3 regions of the Chryseobacterium sp. 7 genome follow, and region 3 is predicted to be linked to each of the others. Evidence: riboswitches for the same ligand, from Rfam matches in the RefSeq annotation. Region 3 holds a riboswitch; each other region holds the start of a gene.

Region 1 (5,980 bases), 3.0 Mb from region 3:
GCCAAAACCAATGATTCGGAATCTTCACCCTTTCAGAAACTCAAAAACTCAGGACAGAAAATCCTTGATACCTATATTCTGCCGGAGACTACAGAGATCAATACTACTGAAAAACAGTCGTTTTTCAATTTCAACTTCACCTACGAAACAGCTTATTCTTTTCTGTTTCTTACCCACATTTTCAAACCACCGGTTTTTTAAGTATACCTATCACTATTCAACCACAAAAGTTACTTAAGCTTAGATAAATTAAAAGCTTGAGTGTTTTTATCATGCATAAAATCCGTCACTTAAAAATAATTTAAGTGTAAGAACCTTTCATGCCTTTTGTGGAAAAAAAAATGTTTCTGCATTCAAAAATTATAATTCAACTTAAAAAATCAACAATGAAAATTTCTAAATATTTATCACTATTCTTAATTGCCTTTACTTTATTCTCTTTTGTAGCCTGCGAAAGCAGCAGAGATGACGAAAATCCACAGGATACAACCCCCGGAAAACTCCAGATCAAATTTGAAAACGGATTTAATAATGTTGGGGATATTGTCTTGAATCAAACAACTCAGACATCTTCTAACGGACAGAAACATAACTTTTCTGCTTTGAAATATGTAATCAGTAACATCTCACTGATAGACGAGAATGGAAATGAATTCAAATACAATGAAAACAACCCTGATAAAGGAGCTTTTATCGTAGATCAGGCAGATGCTGTAGCCGGAATTATATACCTTAATCTGGATGGTGTTCCGAAAAATAATTATAAGAAAATAAAATTCGGATTAGGTGTCAGCCAGAAAGCATACTTGTTAGGACAAGACGGGCAGGCTGAATTCTGGACAAAAGCCAAACAGAAGGGAATGACATGGTCATGGGCTGCCGGTTATATTTTTGTAAAACTGGAAGGGAAATATGGAAATGATGCTCCTTCAAAGGAATTCATGAATCATACCGGAAATATGGGAAATGTAACGGCTAATCAACAGGTTGATTTATACCGCGAAATCACATTGAATCTTCCTACAACAGCAAGAGTAACAGGTCAGATTCGCCCTTCTGTTCATATTCTGGCAGACCTGAACCAGTTTCTGAGCGGAGATAAGGCGCTTATTCTTGCCACTGGTAATGATATGCTGATGGGTTCAAACCAACACCTGGTAGATGTTACCAATAACCTTACAAAAATGTTTAAAGTAGATCACGTTCATAATGATTAATTTTTTTGTAAAAACAATACTGGTTCTTGTATTTATTTTAAGCTGTATTTCCTGTACAGATGAGGTGATACAGCCATTGGAAAAAGATGAAGCGTATAACCTGCAGTTTCCATCTTATTTTCCGGAAATGACATTTGACGAATCAATTAATCCGGTGACTAAAAATGGAGTAGAGCTGGGAAGAAAATTATTCTATGAAGGCAGATTGTCCCGAAATAATACCATTTCATGCGGTTTCTGTCATATTCAGGAAAATGCTTTTACCCATCACGGTCACACAGTAAGTCATGGAGTTGACGATAGAATCGGAATCAGGAATGCACCACCTATTCAGAATATGGCTTTTTTGAAAAGATATATGTGGGACGGTGTAATTCATAATCTGAATGAACAGCCGATCAGCCCGATTACAGATGTTAATGAAATGGACAGTTCCATACCGGAAGCGATTTCGAAAATAAAAGATGATCAGAAGTATAAAAAACTGTTTAGGGAAGCCTACGGAGACGAAACCATTACCGGAGAAAGAATTCTGAAAGCATTGTCGCAGTTTATGGCTTCGTTGATTTCTGCAGATTCAAAATACGACAGATTCAAGCAGGGAAAAGAACAACTGACTTCAGCAGAATCTCAGGGAATGGTTTTGTTCGGGCAGAAGTGTGCTTCCTGTCATAGCGGAGAACTGTTTACCGATGAGAGTTTCAGAAACACGGGAATGTATTACAATACAGAATTCAAGGATGCAGGGCGTTACAGAGTTTCCCTTAATCAGGTGGATTGGATGAAATTTCGTGTTCCAAGTTTGAGAAATGTAGAATATACAGCACCTTATATGCATGACGGAAGATTTTACACCTTAGATGCAGTGCTCAATTTTTATTCAGATCAGGTAGAAGATAATGCCAATCTTGATCCTCAGCTGAAACAGAATGGTCATATAGGTATTGCCATGAACAGCCAGGAAAAACAGTCGATCATTGCATTCCTGAAAACATTATCGGATAAAAGTTTTATATCCAATCCAAAATTTGCAGAATAATTTATAGAAGACATGAAGAAGATTATAGTAATACTAAGTTTGATCCTATGTAACCTGAATCAGGCAAAGACTATTAAAGACAGTGCTTATATCGCTCCAAATAGCTTTAGCAGATTCGATTTTGATGAGGATTGTGATGCCTGTGGCTGTGCGGCAGGAAATGGTTCTTCCGGCTTTGAATCTTTATTGAATCCGCAGTTTGTAGGAATCAAATACTTTGCCCAGCATTATAAAGCAAAAGAAAACTTATTTGTAAAAGATCTTACGCAGGATCAGTATTTTAATACGTTACAGCTTTGGGGAAAAATTCCATTGACTAAAAAACTGAGTGTTTACGCAAGCCTTCCATTCCATTTCCATGAAAAGAAAACCATGCAGGGAGATATTAAAATTAATGGAATTGGGGATTTGAATCTGATGGGAATTTACCAGCTGATGAGCTCTAAAAATAATTTTCATCACCTGAGTGGAGGCTTGGGAGTGAAAATTCCGCTTGGAAAATTTGATGAAAAAGGAGCATCCGGAGTCAATCCGAGTTTTCAGCTGGGAACCGGAAGTTGGGATTATCAGGCCGCTTTGAATTATAAGTTTCAAAAAGATAAAGTGGCCGTATTGGTCAATACAGATTATACTATCAAAACAGAGAATAAGAAAAATTACCGCTTTGGAAATCAGTGGAATTATGCAGCGACGGGTTTTTATCAGGTTGCGGGAAATGAAAAATCTATTTTTTCTGTAAAGACGGGTGTTCAGGGAGAAGTGTATGCTCAGAACAAACAGTTTGATGAAGCATTGCCCAATACGGCTGGAAGTGCTTTATACGGAAAACTGGGATTTGAAGCTTCTTATAAAAAGCTGAGTTTAGGAAGTGAAGTGATGCTTCCCATGTATACTCATTTGGCAGGTGGCGATATTGAAGCAAAATCAAGGTTCAGTATTTTTCTGAATATTGGAATTTAAAGACAAACCCCTGAAAAAACCACGTTAAAGCTCCTTCGGGAGCTTTAATTGTTTATGAATCATGATTTTAATTGGGGATTAGGAATAATTATTTATCTTTGCGGGAATTTGGTGAGCCCTAAAAAGCTCTTAAAAGGGAATCCGGTGAGAATCCGGAACAGACCCGCTGCTGTAAGCTCCACACCAAAGTTTTTGAAGAATATATCCACTGTTTTTTAATGGGAAGGATTTCAAAAATGGAGTAAGTCAGAAGACCTGCCAGAAAATAATCGTTTGACGCTTTCGTGGAATAAAGCTTAGGACATCAATGATTCTGTGCAGTGACAGCTGTGCTTTGTCGTTGTATTCTTACATCCATTAGCGTCTTCATGATACTAAATGAGCTAATGGCGGCAAAACTAACTACTTCGGCAATTCAAAAAGCTGTTTTCATCATACTGGTGATAACATCCCAACTTTTGTCTTCTCAAACTAAGAAAAAAGACAGTTTACAGGAAGAGACCATTAAAGGAATCAATCTTTATAAAAAGAATTTTAAAGAAATCCTTCCTGCACAGACCTTACAGGGCGAGCAGCTGGAAAGACTGAACAGTCAATCTGTTGCAGATGCTTTGCGGTATTTTTCCGGTGTTCAGATCAAAGACTATGGAGGTTTGGGTGGTTTGAAAACCATTAATATCCGAAGTATGGGAAGTCAGCACGTAGGTGTTTTCTATGATGGAATTCAATTAGGAAATGCTCAAAACGGACTGGTAGATCTGGGAAGATATTCTTTGGATGATCTGGAAGAAATATCATTATATAACGGACAGAAAAGTGAGATTTTTCAGCCGGCAAAAGACTTCGGTTCTTCGGGATCTATTTATTTACAGCCTAAAACTCCCGTATTTAAAGGAAACAGAAAAACTAATCTCATTATAAGAGCAAAAAGTGCTTCTATTGATCTTTTTAATCCTTCATTCCGATTGGAACAGAAGATTTCAGACAGGGTTTCTGCCAGCTTCAGCGGAGAATTTATGCAGAGTGACGGAATCTACAGATTTCGATATGCAAAGAAATATCCAGACGGTCAGCAGGCTTATGATACGATTGCAAAAAGGCAGGATTCAGATATTAAAGCAAAGCGTTTTGAAACTTCTTTAAATGGAACTTTAAATAACGGAAGCTGGAATATCAGAGGATACGGATATATTTCAGACCGTGGAATGCCTGCTCCTATTGTAAATGGACGTTTCGGAGGTAGAGGAGCGAGACTTTCCGATGAAAATTATTTTGTACAGGCTAACCTGAGAAAGAAACTGTTTCCAAAATTTGAAACACAGCTGAAAGCAAAATTCGCTTACGATTATACCCATTTCATGGATACGGTTCGTTCACAATCTATTATTCATACCGATAACACTTATATTCAAAGAGAGCTTTACCTTTCTTCATCCAATATCTATTCAATCACGCCCAATTGGGATGTCAATCTGAGTGGAGATTTTCAGTACAATAATCTGGACGCCAATCTGGATAACTTTTCTTATCCTACCCGTTATACCACATTGGTTGCATTGGCAACAACCTATCAATGGAACAGATTCAAAATTCTGGCAAGCCTTTTAGGAACCTTTACATTTGAGGAAGTAAGAAAAAATAAAAGACCGGGAGATGCCAGAGAATGGACTCCAGCTGTTTTTATGAGCTATCAGCCAGAGATAATCCCGGATCTTACCCTTAGGGCATTTTATAAAAGAATTTTCCGACTTCCCACTTTTAATGATTTGTACTATACCAATATCGGAAACACTTACCTGAAGCCGGAATTTACCAATCAGTATGATGTGGGATTTACCTATCAAAAGAATTATACTGATCGTTTCTTTAAAACCTTTTATGCTAAAGTAGACGGTTACTATAACAAGGTTCAGGATAAAATTGTAGCCGCACCCAACGGAAGTATGTTCCGATGGCTGATGATGAACCTGGGGATGGTTGAAATCATAGGAGCTGATGTAAATCTTCAGACTGAATTTCAGCTGGGAAAAGTAACCCTTAGACCATTGCTTTCCTACACATATCAAAGTGCAAGAGATATGAGTGATCCTGAAGATACTTTTTACCGGAATCAGATTCCTTATACACCATGGCATAGCGGATCATTCAGTCTGATGGCAGATTATAAAGACTGGAGTTTCAATTACAGTGCGATGTACGTAGGAGAAAGATATGATGTGAATCAGGATAATATTCAATACAATTATGTGCAGCCCTGGTATACCCACGATCTGTCTGTTCAGAAAAAATTCAACTGGGCAAATCATCAATTTAAAGTAAGCCTTGAGATGAATAATATTTTCAATCAATACTATGATGTTGTGATTAATTATCCGATGCCAGGAAGAAACTTTAAACTTATTCTAAACTTCACCCTATGAGAAAACTAAACTTTTATTTTTTATTTCTTGTATTAGCTTTTCTTACTTCATGCCGTACAGATGATATTATCGTCCGTCAGGAAGTGGTAGAAGGACTTCCCTCAGAAAATACGGCTATAAAAGGCTTTTATATGCTCAATGAAGGGAATATGGGGAGCAATAAATGTACCCTGGATTTTTTTGATTATACCAAAGGAACCTATTACCGGAATATCTATGCAGAGATCAACCCTAATGTGGTAAAAGAACTGGGAGATGTAGGAAATGATATCAAAGTCTATGGCAGCAAACTTTACATTGTTGTCAATGTTTCCAATAAAATTGAAGTGCTGGATGCCAAAACA
Region 2 (5,980 bases), 2.2 Mb from region 3:
TTCTATTACCCGCAGCATCCGTGGTATACCCCATATTGACAATTTCAATACCGATGGAAGTATCGTTAAGATTTTTATCATTTCTCCATGCACTTACCCCTGCGTGGTAGGCACGTTTGTTTTCATCTACTAGTTGATAAATCTCATTACCTCCTGTATTATTTACCAGATAATGGGCACTCACAGCCTGTTGGGTAAGAACGGTAATTGATTTATCGTCCGGAAGTGCCGTATAATGTAATATTAGGTAACGTTGTCTGAAATTCTGGGCAACTGCAGGGAAATAAGTTTTCACCACTTTATATCCAGCTGGTTTTGCCGCCACAATAGAACCATAACTTGCCGTATTATCATTTTTTGTTGGGTCTGCTATATTAGTAGTAAAAAAGTCTACTCCATGATCAGATACAACTTTTGGTTTTGGAGCTACCGGAGTGGTAGGTTGAACCGTCGGTTTGGCCTGTGTTATTGGGGTTTTCGGTTTGTAAGTATTTTTTTTCACATTTTGCTGGGAAGTACATGAAAAAACAAAAGTGCTTAATCCGATGATATATAATGTCTTACGCATCAGTTTGGTTTTTGGATGATTTATTAGCTCAAAAATACGCAAAATTTTCTTGAATTTTATTTGGTAAATAAAGAAATCTGTTCTATATTTGCACTCGCAATAACGGAACAACGATCATTAAAAAATAAAAAAAAAGGAGGGTTGCCGGAGTGGTTAACGGAGCAGTTTGCTAAACTGTCGACGCGAAAGTGTCGCAAGGGTTCGAATCCCTTACCCTCCGCTCTTCTTATATATTCGGGGCGTAGCGTAGTCCGGTCATCGCGCCTGGTTTGGGACCAGGAGGTCGCAGGTTCGAATCCTGCCGCCCCGACTGTTTTAGTAGTTTTCTCAAAACTATTTAATGGGTGCGTAGCTCAGCTGGATAGAGCATCTGCCTTCTAAGCAGACGGTCAAAGGTTCGAATCCTTTCGCGCTCACATAAAGACTTACTGGAAACGGTGAGTCTTTTTTGTTTATATTAGTTCCATGTATTTTTGCTATATACTCTATTCTAAAACTCTAGATAAATTCTACATTGGACATTCTTCAGAATCTTTGCAGGAAAGATTAAGAAAACACTTATCTGATCACAAAGGATTTACATCCAAAGCTAAAGATTGGATTATTGTTTATTTTGAAACTTTCGACTCAAAATCACTTGCCTACAAAAGAGAAAGGGAGATTAAAGCTTGGAAAAGTAAATTGAAAATAATAAAATTAATCGAAAGCTCAGCTAGATAGAGCATCCCGCTTTTTAATCGGGACGGTCAAAGGTTCGAATCCTTTCGCGCTCACTTAAAGACTTACTGGTAACAGTGAGTCTTTTTTGTTTTCCATGGTTTTCTTTGATCAAAAATAAAAATCTTATGTAGAGAAGCTATTAATACAAGATTAATTATCTGTAAAGTATTGCCCAAACCACTGATCAAAACTTTCTTTATATTGAGCCTGAGCATTTTTAATCAGTAAATCAGGTTCTTCAATTCTATTTAAACCATAATCTCCTTTCATCCAAGTCAAATATTCGTTTAAACCTTCATTCTCTTCATAATCGTCTTCGTCTTTATAAAAATAAGCCTCATCGAAATCTACTGAAATTTCAGTGTCAAAAGTGAGTAAATGTAAAAGCTGTACAATATTTTCAGCAATAATATGAACACCTCCTTCATCTCCAAAAACTACAACAGGCATTTTATGTAAAGGCTGATCCGTTCCATTATTCCAGATGGCATAGAATGAACCTGAACCATTGGCCTGAGCAAAAGGCAGCATGCTATTCAAAAAATTTTCGTCATCACTCCAGCTTTTCAATCCGGATTTATTATCAATTAAAACACCAAAACCTTGTGAATAGTTTTCAAACGAGGAAATAGTATTCTGGAAATAGATTAGCTTTTCAAGCTCTACCGGAATTTCACTCAGGCCCAAGTTTTGTTTAAATTCTGCAATGTCTACCATGATCTACTATATATGACTAATAAAATTTATAAAATGAAAGAAGAATAGCAAATTTATTAACTATCTTTAATTTTCCGGGTATCTTTTATATTAATTTAACAACATAAACCATCCGTTTTTCTTCTAAAACACACATCACAACTCAAGCATTTTCAATAGATTACATTAAAAAAACTATTGATTACATAAAATATCTTTTTCATTATTATAAAAACCCTATATTTACCACCAAGGAGTTCTTAAAACCTTCTTTATCAACCGAAACTGGTTACACTTAGCTGTGTATTAAAAGGGAATCGTGTGAAAATCACGAACTGTCGCGCAACTGTAAGTAACACATAAAAGTTTTTATCCATTGATATCCACTGTATATTTTTTATATGGGAAGGATGATAAAAACCGTTACAAGTCAGGAGACCTGCCTATTTCGTATTGACGATGCTTTCGCGATTTGAAGCTTACAGTCAGGTATGATACGATATGGATATAGTGTGATAACTTTTTTATCAGTCTATTTATTTTTTGAGATGAATATGAGTATACATTAGTGCTGCTCATAATTCTGTAGCTCAGTCGTATACCCTTTCCGTAATTTTCTTTCTTCATAAAGCACCGCGAAGTTTACTGAGAACTTTTTATAAGATTTAATCAATGTAAAAAGTAATGGTGTACCAAAGCAATCTTAATTATTCATGGAATCAACACAGGCTTATTTTACAGGTCTGGACAATCAGAGTTTTCCAAAATTCCAGATATCTGGACAATTGTAAGATTTCTCAGCTTCTCTCCCATCTTTTCTTTTTTACTCAAAAGCTAAAACATTACAGATCTTATGCTTCTTCACAGACAAACAAACTTCAACTCAACAATACATATTAAAATGATCAAAAATGAAAACTGGAAGTCACCCGGATTAAAATTCCGGAAGGCCATGGAAAAAGAAAATCCCCTTCAGATTGTGGGAGCCATCAATGCGAATCATGCATTATTGGCACAGCAGGCTGGTTTTAATGCTATTTATCTTTCAGGAGGAGGTGTTGCCGCGGGATCTTTAGGAATTCCTGACCTTGGAATTACTACTCTGGATGACGTACTCATAGATGTTCAGCGTATTACTAATATTTGTGATTTGCCCCTTTTGGTGGATATTGATACAGGATTCGGACCTTCTGCCTTCAATGTTGCCCGAACGATAAAATCATTGATTAAAGCCGGAGCAGCAGCTATTCACATTGAAGATCAGGTGGGCGCAAAACGTTGTGGACACCGTCCCGGAAAAGAAATCGTAAGCAAAGAGGAAATGGTAGACAGACTTAAGGCCGCAGCAGATGCCCGTACCGATGAAAATTTTGTGATCGGAGCAAGAACAGATGCTTTTGCGAATGAAGGTCTTGAAAAAACTTTAGAAAGAGCTGTTGCTTATAAAGAAGCCGGAGCAGATTTCATTTTTGCCGAAGCAGTTCCTGACTTAACCTTTTATCAAAAATTCGTTGACGCGGCAGGAATTCCGGTACTCGCCAATATCACTGAGTTTGGGATGATTAAAATGTACACTGTAGAAGAATTAAAAAATGCAGGTGTGGGACTTATCCTCTACCCTCTTTCTGCATTCAGAGCAGCCAATAAAGCGGCGCAGAATGTCTACCTGCATATCCGCCAGGATGGAACGCAAGCTCATGTACTGGATACGATGCAGACCAGAGAAGAGCTCTATCAAAGCATTGGCTACTATGATTATGAACAAAAATTAGATAACCTTTTTAAACAAAATACTCATGTCAACGAATAGCGAACCAACATTTAAACCTAAAAAAAGTGTAGCACTTTCCGGGGTAACAGCAGGTAATACCGCTCTTTGCAGTGTAGGAAAAAGCGGAAATGATCTTCATTACAGAGGTTATGATATTCTGGATCTTGCAGAAAGAGCACAATTCGAAGAAGTAGCCTACCTGTTGATTTATGGTCAGCTGCCTACTGAAGCTCAATTAAAAAATTATAAAGCAAAATTAAAATCATTGAGAGGGCTACCCCACTCTGTAAGAAATATCTTAAAAAGTATTCCGGCAGCGGCACATCCAATGGACGTGATGCGTTCTATGGTTTCAGCAATTGGAAGCATCCAGCCTGAAAAAGACGATCACAATGTGGCTGGGGCAAGAGATATTGCAGACAAATTACTGGCATCATTCAGTTCCGGACTTTTATACTGGTATCACTATACACATAATGGCAAAGAAATTAATGTAGAGACGGATGATGATACTATCGGCGGGCATTTTCTTCATCTTTTACATGGTAAAAAAGCTCCTGATTCATGGGTAAAAGCAATGGAAATATCTCTTAATCTGTATGCTGAGCATGAATTCAATGCATCTACATTCACTGCTCGTGTTATTGCCGGAACCTCATCAGACTTTTATTCCTGTATCACAGGAGCTATCGGAGCTTTGAGAGGTCCAAAACATGGAGGAGCCAATGAAGTGGCTTTTGAAATACAAAGCCGTTACAATTCTCCTGATGAGGCAGAAGAAGATATTAGAAAACGTATTGCCAGCAAAGAAGTTATTATTGGATTCGGGCATCCCGTTTACACCATATCGGATCCAAGAAACGTAGTCATAAAAAAAGTAGCCAAAGAACTTTCCGAAGAAGCAGGAGATATGCTGCTGTACAATATCGCTGAAAGGCTGGAGACTGTCATGTGGGAAGAAAAGAAAATGTTCCCTAATCTGGACTGGTTCTCCGCAGTATCTTACCACCTGATGGGAGTTCCTACCTTGATGTTCACTCCATTATTTGTTATTTCAAGAGTTACCGGATGGAGCGCTCACATTATCGAACAAAGACAGGATGGGAAAATTATCCGCCCAAGTGCCAATTATACAGGTCCTGAAAATAAAGACTTTGTATCTATCGAAAACAGAAAATAAAAAAATCAATTCATAATTAAATCAAAAAATAAAGATGTCATCACACATTTCAAACGAAAGACCACAACCGGATCAGGTATTAACAGATATTGCAGATTATGTATTAACCTATGAAATCAAAAACGATTTAGCCTGGAAAACAGCTCATTACTGTTTATTAGACACCATCGGATGCGGATTGGAAGCACTGACCTATCCTGCATGTACCAAACTTTTAGGGCCTATCGTAAAAGGTACTGTAGTTCCGAACGGGGCTAAAGTTCCGGGGACTCAATTTCAATTAGATCCTGTACAGGCTGCTTTCAACATCGGAGCAATTATCCGCTGGCTCGATTTTAATGATACCTGGTTAGCCGCTGAATGGGGACATCCTTCAGATAATCTGGGAGGAATTTTAGCAACAGCAGACTGGCTTTCCAGAACAAATATTGCAGAAGGAAAAGCTCCGTTAAAAATGAAACAGGTTTTGGAAGCAATGATCATGGCTCATGAAATCCAGGGAGTTATAGCATTAGAAAACTCATTCAACAAAGTAGGTTTAGACCATGTTTTATTGGTAAAACTAGCCTCTACAGCGGTTGTTGGAAAACTGATCGGTTTGACCCGCGATGAATTGATCAATGCCATTTCTCTAGCATTTGTTGATGGACAGTCTTTAAGAACATACCGTCACGCTCCCAATACAGGAAGCCGTAAATCATGGGCTGCCGGAGATGCCACATCAAGAGCTGTACGTCTGGCATTAATTGCCCAAACAGGTGAAATGGGCTATCCGTCCGTACTAACCGCAAAAACATGGGGATTCTATGATGTATCTTTCAAAGGAAATGAATTCAAATTCCAGAGAGAATATGGTTCTTATGTTATGGAAAATGTACTGTTCAAAATCTCTTTCCCGGCAGAATTCCACTCTCAAACGGCTGTAGAAGCAGCAATCACGTTACATCATCAGTTAAAAGAATCAGGAAAATCCGCTGAAGATATCAAGAAAATAACCATCCGTACCCACGAAGCCTGCATTCGTATCATTGATAAAAAAGGTCCG
Region 3 (5,980 bases):
ATCCGCCAGATTATAATCACTGAAAACCTGCATGAAATAAGAAAGTCCGGTTTCCTGATCAGCATCTTCATGTTGAGCAAAAATATTCACAGACTGTACATAATCACCTTTCATAGCATAGGCCTGCGAAATGATATTCTGGAGCATCATTTTGTGCTCGGCGTCCTGATCACTGACGAGAATTCCCTGGGTATAACTAATGCATTCGTCAGAATTCTGATAGAGTTTAAGAAAAGCCTTATCGGCTAAAATTGCAAAGTCCGGGCCGGACTGCGCATTGGCAATAAGAGAGCAGAAAATGAAGAGAAACGATAGAATTCTTCCGCTATTCTGAAATAATTGATGAGTAAATAATTTGTTTTTTGTGTTTTTTTGAATAATCCGGGTACAATCCATATTCAAAATATTATTTTATATCTGTTTGGTTATTAATGTTTTAAAAATAAAATTCTTTTAAAATTCACGAATTATGAAAGTCAATTTCTTTTGACAGGGTGAATATTGTATTAATATTGTTTTCACCAATTCGAAAGCCTAAATATAATAAAATATGAAAAATTTTTACAGAATGTCAATGAAAATATTGGCCGCTTGTTTTTTCCTGAATTTTGGTTTTGCGGAAGCTCAGCTTACTGTAATAGGTTTAGGAAATTATAATGTAGGAGCAGTTTCGGATAATGGAGTGGTAAGTATGCATACAAGTGCCGGAGGAGTTTATAAATGGGATGCGGCCGGAGGGCTTGTACAGATAGGTTCAATATCGAATGGATATCCGGCTGCCGGAAGAACAATTGTTTCCAATGACGGAACTAAAATATCTTCTTCTATAACCAATGCCGCAACGGGATTTAATGAAATATCAACCTATGATGTAGCTGCTTCTACCTGGGTAAACAGGGGAGGACTTGTTCCCACCGGATGGGATGGAAGTGTAAGCTCAACCTGGGGAATGACTACCAACGGAAGCACAATTGTAGGTCTCGGCTACCTCACAGCAGCGAATGCACATGCCGTGAAATGGGATGAAGCAAACGGAATGATAGATCTTGGAAGTATGGTTCCCGGACGTAGTTCAAGAGCCAATGCAATCAATGCTGCAGGAACAGTAATTGTAGGATGGCAGGATGAACCGACAGGTACCAGGAGTGGTGCAAAATGGCAGGACGGTGTAGAAAGCTTTATTACAGATAATAACGGAAACAATGTAGGAGAAGCAGGCGGAATTTCTGCTGACGGAAGTACCATCATTGGATCTGCAAATCCTAATCCTTATGTGTGGAATGCTATCGGCGGACTTACTTACATAACACACCCTAATGCTTCATTCAGCTTTAAAGGAGGAGCAACGGGAATTTCAGCAGACGGGAAAACGGTGATTGGCTATTACAGAGCATTCGGTGCACCTCCTATGTCGGGAGAAGGTTTTATATGGAATTCATCCACCGGAAGGATTAATCTGAACGATTATGCTGTGTCCTTAGGAATTTCAACCAATGGAGTAACCATGGGACTTCCTTTGTCCATTTCACAGGACGGAAAGAAAATTGCCGGCACAGGGACGAATGCTTCAGGTCAGATGATTGCTTTTTATCTGGATATTACAGCATTTTTGTCAGTGAATGATACAGTGAAAGAGAAAAACAATACAGGTATTTATCCAAATCCGGTAGCTGATATGCTTTACTTTAAAGGAACGGAAAAAATAGAGAAAGCTGAAATTTATAATTTGGTTGGACAAAGGGTGAAAACATTCAATACTGTGGAAGCGCAGATTGATGTTTCATCCTTGCCAAAAGGAGATTATATTCTGCAATACTCATTGAAAGGAGGGAAGCAGGAGAGCTATAAATTTATTAAAAAATAACATATATAAATAGTAAAGTAGTGGGATGAATGGCCGTTTTCAATATTGAAAGCGGCTGTTCTTTTTTATTTGATTAAAGAGATAGTTTTTTTAAGCATACGATGGTTTTTTGGCAAATACATATAAAAAACTATCTTTGCAAAAATTTTGGTTTCCAGTATTTTGGAATGAAAAGGGAATCGGGTGTAACCCCCGGACTGTCCCCGCAACTGTAAATCGCATCAAAAGTTTCTGCAAAAAGCCACTGTTTAAGAACGGGAAGGCGCAGAATGCGAAAGTCAGGAGACCTGCCAGAGTTGTAATTAAAAAAACATATTGCTTTCGGAGGAAAAGTAAAAAAGTATGGATATAAAAAGATCTTTAGTACTGCTTTTTTCATCTTATGGCTCCTTTCTTTTTGGACAAGAGAAAGCCATAGATACTATTTTTGTCTTCGACAATCAGATGAATAGGGTGAAGCTTTTTCATCCTGTAAAAACAATTTCGGCAGAAGATGCCGAGAAAAACTCAAGCAATCTTTCGGAGCTCCTTAGATTTCAGTCACAGGTTTTTATCAAAGAAAATGGACGTGGTGCAGTTTCTTCACCATCTTTCAGAGGTACTACCGCACAGCAGACTGCTTTTGTATGGAATGGAATCAATATTAATTCCAATTTTTTAGGACAGGGAGATATCAATAATATTGCCTTGTTTGGGTATGACCAGATTGGAATAAAAGCCGGAGGAGGAAGTGTTATCTACGGAAGTGGGGCTATCGGGGGAAGTATCCACCTCAATAATACGCTGGATTTTAATAAAGGATTCCACGGTTCTTTATTTTCAGAAGTCGCTTCTTTTAATACCTATAATAATTTTATAAAAGGTTCTTACAGCAATGATAAGTTCAGTTTTAAAGCTTCCGGAAATTATTCTGTAAGTGAAAATAATTATGAAGTAAGCGACCTGAATTACATCAACAGAAACGGAAATTATTACAATACAACATTCAACGTAGGTGCATCCTACAAAATAACGAACGATCATAAAATTTCGTGGCAGAGTCAGTTTTTTGATTCTTCACAGCATTATCCCGTGTATGAGGAAACGGGAACAAAAACGAAATATAAAACGCAAAGTGTAAGAAGCCTTCTTTCCTGGGACTGGAACAAAGCAAAGTTCAGTAATTCCCTTAAAGCAGCTTATACGGAAGAGAATTTTCAGTATTTCGGTTCTTTAAACCAGCCAAAATCAAGTGGCGGAACCGGGAAAAATTATATCTTTAAAAATGATTTCAACTATTTCCTGAATTCAAAATGGAATTTTAATATCATTGGAGAATTTCAGTTGAATAAAGGAGAGGGCTACCAAAGCGGAATATCGGATGTCAGCAGAAATGTTGGATCTATTTCCGGATTATTGAGGTATTTTGCTACGAAAGATCTGCGTTTCGAAGGTGGATTCAAGAAAGATTTTGTAGAAGATGTAAAGTCACCGTTGATGTACTCATTCTCCGGAAAATGGAGTGCCGCAAAGTGGTATGATGTGAGCGTAAACGTATCTAAAAACTTCAGATTTCCGTCCTTCAATGATATTTATTATGAACCGGGAGGAAATAAAGATCTTAGACCGGAAACTTCTACTCAGGTAGATATGGCAAATGAGTTCAAAGTAGGAGATTTTAAACTTACTTTGTCTCCTTATTATATGAATATTACGGATCTTATTGTATGGCTTCCCACTGCTTTAGGCTACTGGCAGGCATACAATGTCAATAAATCCGAATCTTACGGACTGGAATCCCAGCTGTCTTTCAGCAAACAGCTGGGTAAGCATAAAATCCGTGCTAATGCAGGATATTATTATGCAAAATCTATTGATAAGGAAACAAAGATGCAAAGACCTTATGTTCCCATGCACAGAGGAAATGCCAATCTGGATTATGAATATGGTTTCTTTAAGTTTTTTGCCCAGGCGCTAGTGAATGGGGTTACTTATATCACAAGCGATGAAAAGAGATCAGATGCCATAGATCCCTATTTTCTTTTAAATATGGGTGTTTCTGCAACGCTGGCAAAAAAATATACCTTAGGGTTTAAAGTGAATAATGTAACGGATACTTACTATAAAACAGTTTCTTTCTATCCTTTACCGAAAAGAAACTATAGTGTATATGCCGCAATAAATTTTTAAAAATTAAAATTGAATAGATATGAAAATAACTAAACTTTTAACTGTATTATTTGCAGTAGTGTTATTGTTTAACATTTCTTCATGTACAAATGATTCCACAGAAGTTGAAATCTCTCCAATCACTTATCAGAATGGATATTTTATCTCTAACGAAGGTAACTTCAACAGCCAGGGAGCTAAAGTAACATTCCTGACAAGAGATCTAAGCATGAAACAGGATGATATATATGGATATAACAATAATAAAGAGATCTTAGGAGATGTTCTTCAAACGATTGGACTTAACGGGAATAAGGCATATCTTGTATTGAATAACTCAAACAAAATTGTAGTAGTAGACCGTTATACATTCAAAAAATTAGCAGTAATTACAGATCAGATTGATAATCCAAGAGGAATTACTTTTGCGAACGACTTTATCTACGTTTCCAACACTAATTTCACAGCACACACTCAAAGTGTAACGAAATATAAAGCTTCTGATTACTCATTTGTAAGCAAAATCAGTATGACTGACGTTTCTGACAAAACAGTAGAAGCGGGAGGAAATGTTTTCGTACAGAATGCTTCATCAGGTTTTGGAAATAAGATTACTTATATCAATACTTCCAACGACAGCAAAACTGAAATTACGGTTCCAAACGGTCAGATTGGAAATACTATTTCATACAAATCTAACGTTTACACTATTTCTTCTACAGCTGCAGATTCTTATATCTATAAGATTTCAAGCACAGGAGCAATGACTCCGGTAATTACACTTACAGGAATTCCAAGTGCTACAAATCTTCAGATTGATAACGATAAAATCTACTTCAGCTCCGGAAATAAAGTGTATACAACAAGCTTAGCAACGCCTGCAATTCCTACAGCTCCATTGTTAACAGCTGCAGACGGCGGGCCTTATTTTACGCTTTACGGGTTTAACGTTATTGATGGAAGAATCTTTGCATCAGATGTTAAGCAATTTACAGCAGAAAGTGAAATGATAATATATTCAGCAGCTACAGGCAGCAAAATGGTAACGCTGAAAACAGGAGGCCTTGGTGCTAACGGAACTTTCCTGAACCTGTAATATATTACGTCTAAAATATAATTTTTTATTTTTTCATCATTTGTGTTTTTTTCCGGTCGGTTTCTTTTGAAGCCGGCCGGCTTTGTTTTTATAGATGGATATAGAAAAATGCCGGCGGGATGGAACATCCCGCCGGCATTTTGTATTATTTATTTGTTGAATCAGATGGTTAGTCCCAGTTTCTCAGCTTCTGCAATCACAAATTTTGTGGCTTCTTCTTTCTCATTTGGAATCTCGCCTTCCAAGATGGCTTCTTTCACTTTCTCTTTCAGAATACCAATTTCACGGCCTGGCTTAAGGTTAAACATTTCCATGATCTCCTCACCGGTAATAGGCGGCTGGAAGTTTCTTACCTGATCTTTTTCTTCTACTTCTTTGATCTTTACCGCTACATATTCAAAGTTTCTTTTGAATTTTTCCTGCTTTTTAGAGTTTTTGGTGGTAATATCTGCCTTACAAAGTGTAAAAAGATCTTCCAGATTTTCTCCGGCATCAAATAACAGTCTTCTTAATGCTGAATCCGAAGCATCATCAGTAATCAAAGCAATAGGTCTTGAGGAAAGCTTTACCATTTTCTGCACATACTTCATGTCACTTCCCAAAGGCAGTTTTAATCTCTGGAAAAGGGTTTTTACCATTTTTGAGCCTAAAAATTCATGTCCGTGGAACGTCCATCCTGTGCCTTCCACAAACTTTTTTGTAGGCGCTTTTCCAATATCGTGAAGCAGGGCAGACCAACGAAGCCAAAGATTATCCGTATTCACAGAAATATTATCTACAACTTCTAAAGTATGGTAAAAGTTATCCTTGTGGGTTTGTCCCTCTACTTCTTCCACACCTTTCAGTTCAATCAGTTCAGGAATGATCAGTTT

Evidence for each region. A riboswitch is a leader RNA that binds a small molecule or an ion and turns the genes downstream of it on or off. The one in region 3 is predicted to bind cobalamin.
Region 1: it holds a riboswitch for cobalamin, as region 3 does, so the genes downstream of both, CLU97_RS01335 (TonB-dependent receptor plug domain-containing protein) here and CLU97_RS15035 (TonB-dependent receptor plug domain-containing protein) in region 3, are expected to answer to the same signal.
Region 2: it holds a riboswitch for cobalamin, as region 3 does, so the genes downstream of both, prpB (methylisocitrate lyase) here and CLU97_RS15035 (TonB-dependent receptor plug domain-containing protein) in region 3, are expected to answer to the same signal.

The regions. Positions count from the first base shown of each region.
Region 1 is NZ_RCCA01000001.1:270,700-276,679, reverse strand. Features, by position in the region: gene CLU97_RS01355 (hypothetical protein) at 1-201, shown strand, start outside; gene CLU97_RS01350 (MbnP family protein) at 387-1,217, shown strand; gene CLU97_RS01345 (cytochrome-c peroxidase) at 1,210-2,256, shown strand; gene CLU97_RS01340 (transporter) at 2,269-3,216, shown strand; cobalamin riboswitch at 3,309-3,494, shown strand; gene CLU97_RS01335 (TonB-dependent receptor plug domain-containing protein) at 3,603-5,636, shown strand; gene CLU97_RS01330 (YncE family protein) at 5,633-5,980, shown strand, end outside.
Region 2 is NZ_RCCA01000001.1:1,042,650-1,048,629, reverse strand. Features, by position in the region: gene CLU97_RS04890 (N-acetylmuramoyl-L-alanine amidase) at 1-568, opposite strand, end outside; tRNA gene CLU97_RS04885 (tRNA-Ser) at 704-788, shown strand; tRNA gene CLU97_RS04880 (tRNA-Pro) at 804-878, shown strand; tRNA gene CLU97_RS04875 (tRNA-Arg) at 911-984, shown strand; gene CLU97_RS04870 (GIY-YIG nuclease family protein) at 1,034-1,288, shown strand; gene CLU97_RS04865 (hypothetical protein) at 1,439-2,005, opposite strand; cobalamin riboswitch at 2,254-2,446, shown strand; gene prpB (methylisocitrate lyase) at 2,886-3,794, shown strand; gene prpC (2-methylcitrate synthase) at 3,781-4,935, shown strand; gene CLU97_RS04850 (bifunctional 2-methylcitrate dehydratase/aconitate hydratase) at 4,970-5,980, shown strand, end outside.
Region 3 is NZ_RCCA01000001.1:3,283,177-3,289,156, reverse strand. Features, by position in the region: gene CLU97_RS15045 (helix-turn-helix domain-containing protein) at 1-396, opposite strand, end outside; gene CLU97_RS15040 (T9SS type A sorting domain-containing protein) at 551-1,864, shown strand; cobalamin riboswitch at 1,996-2,174, shown strand; gene CLU97_RS15035 (TonB-dependent receptor plug domain-containing protein) at 2,207-4,033, shown strand; gene CLU97_RS15030 (YncE family protein) at 4,053-5,108, shown strand; gene CLU97_RS15025 (CCA tRNA nucleotidyltransferase) at 5,270-5,980, opposite strand, start outside.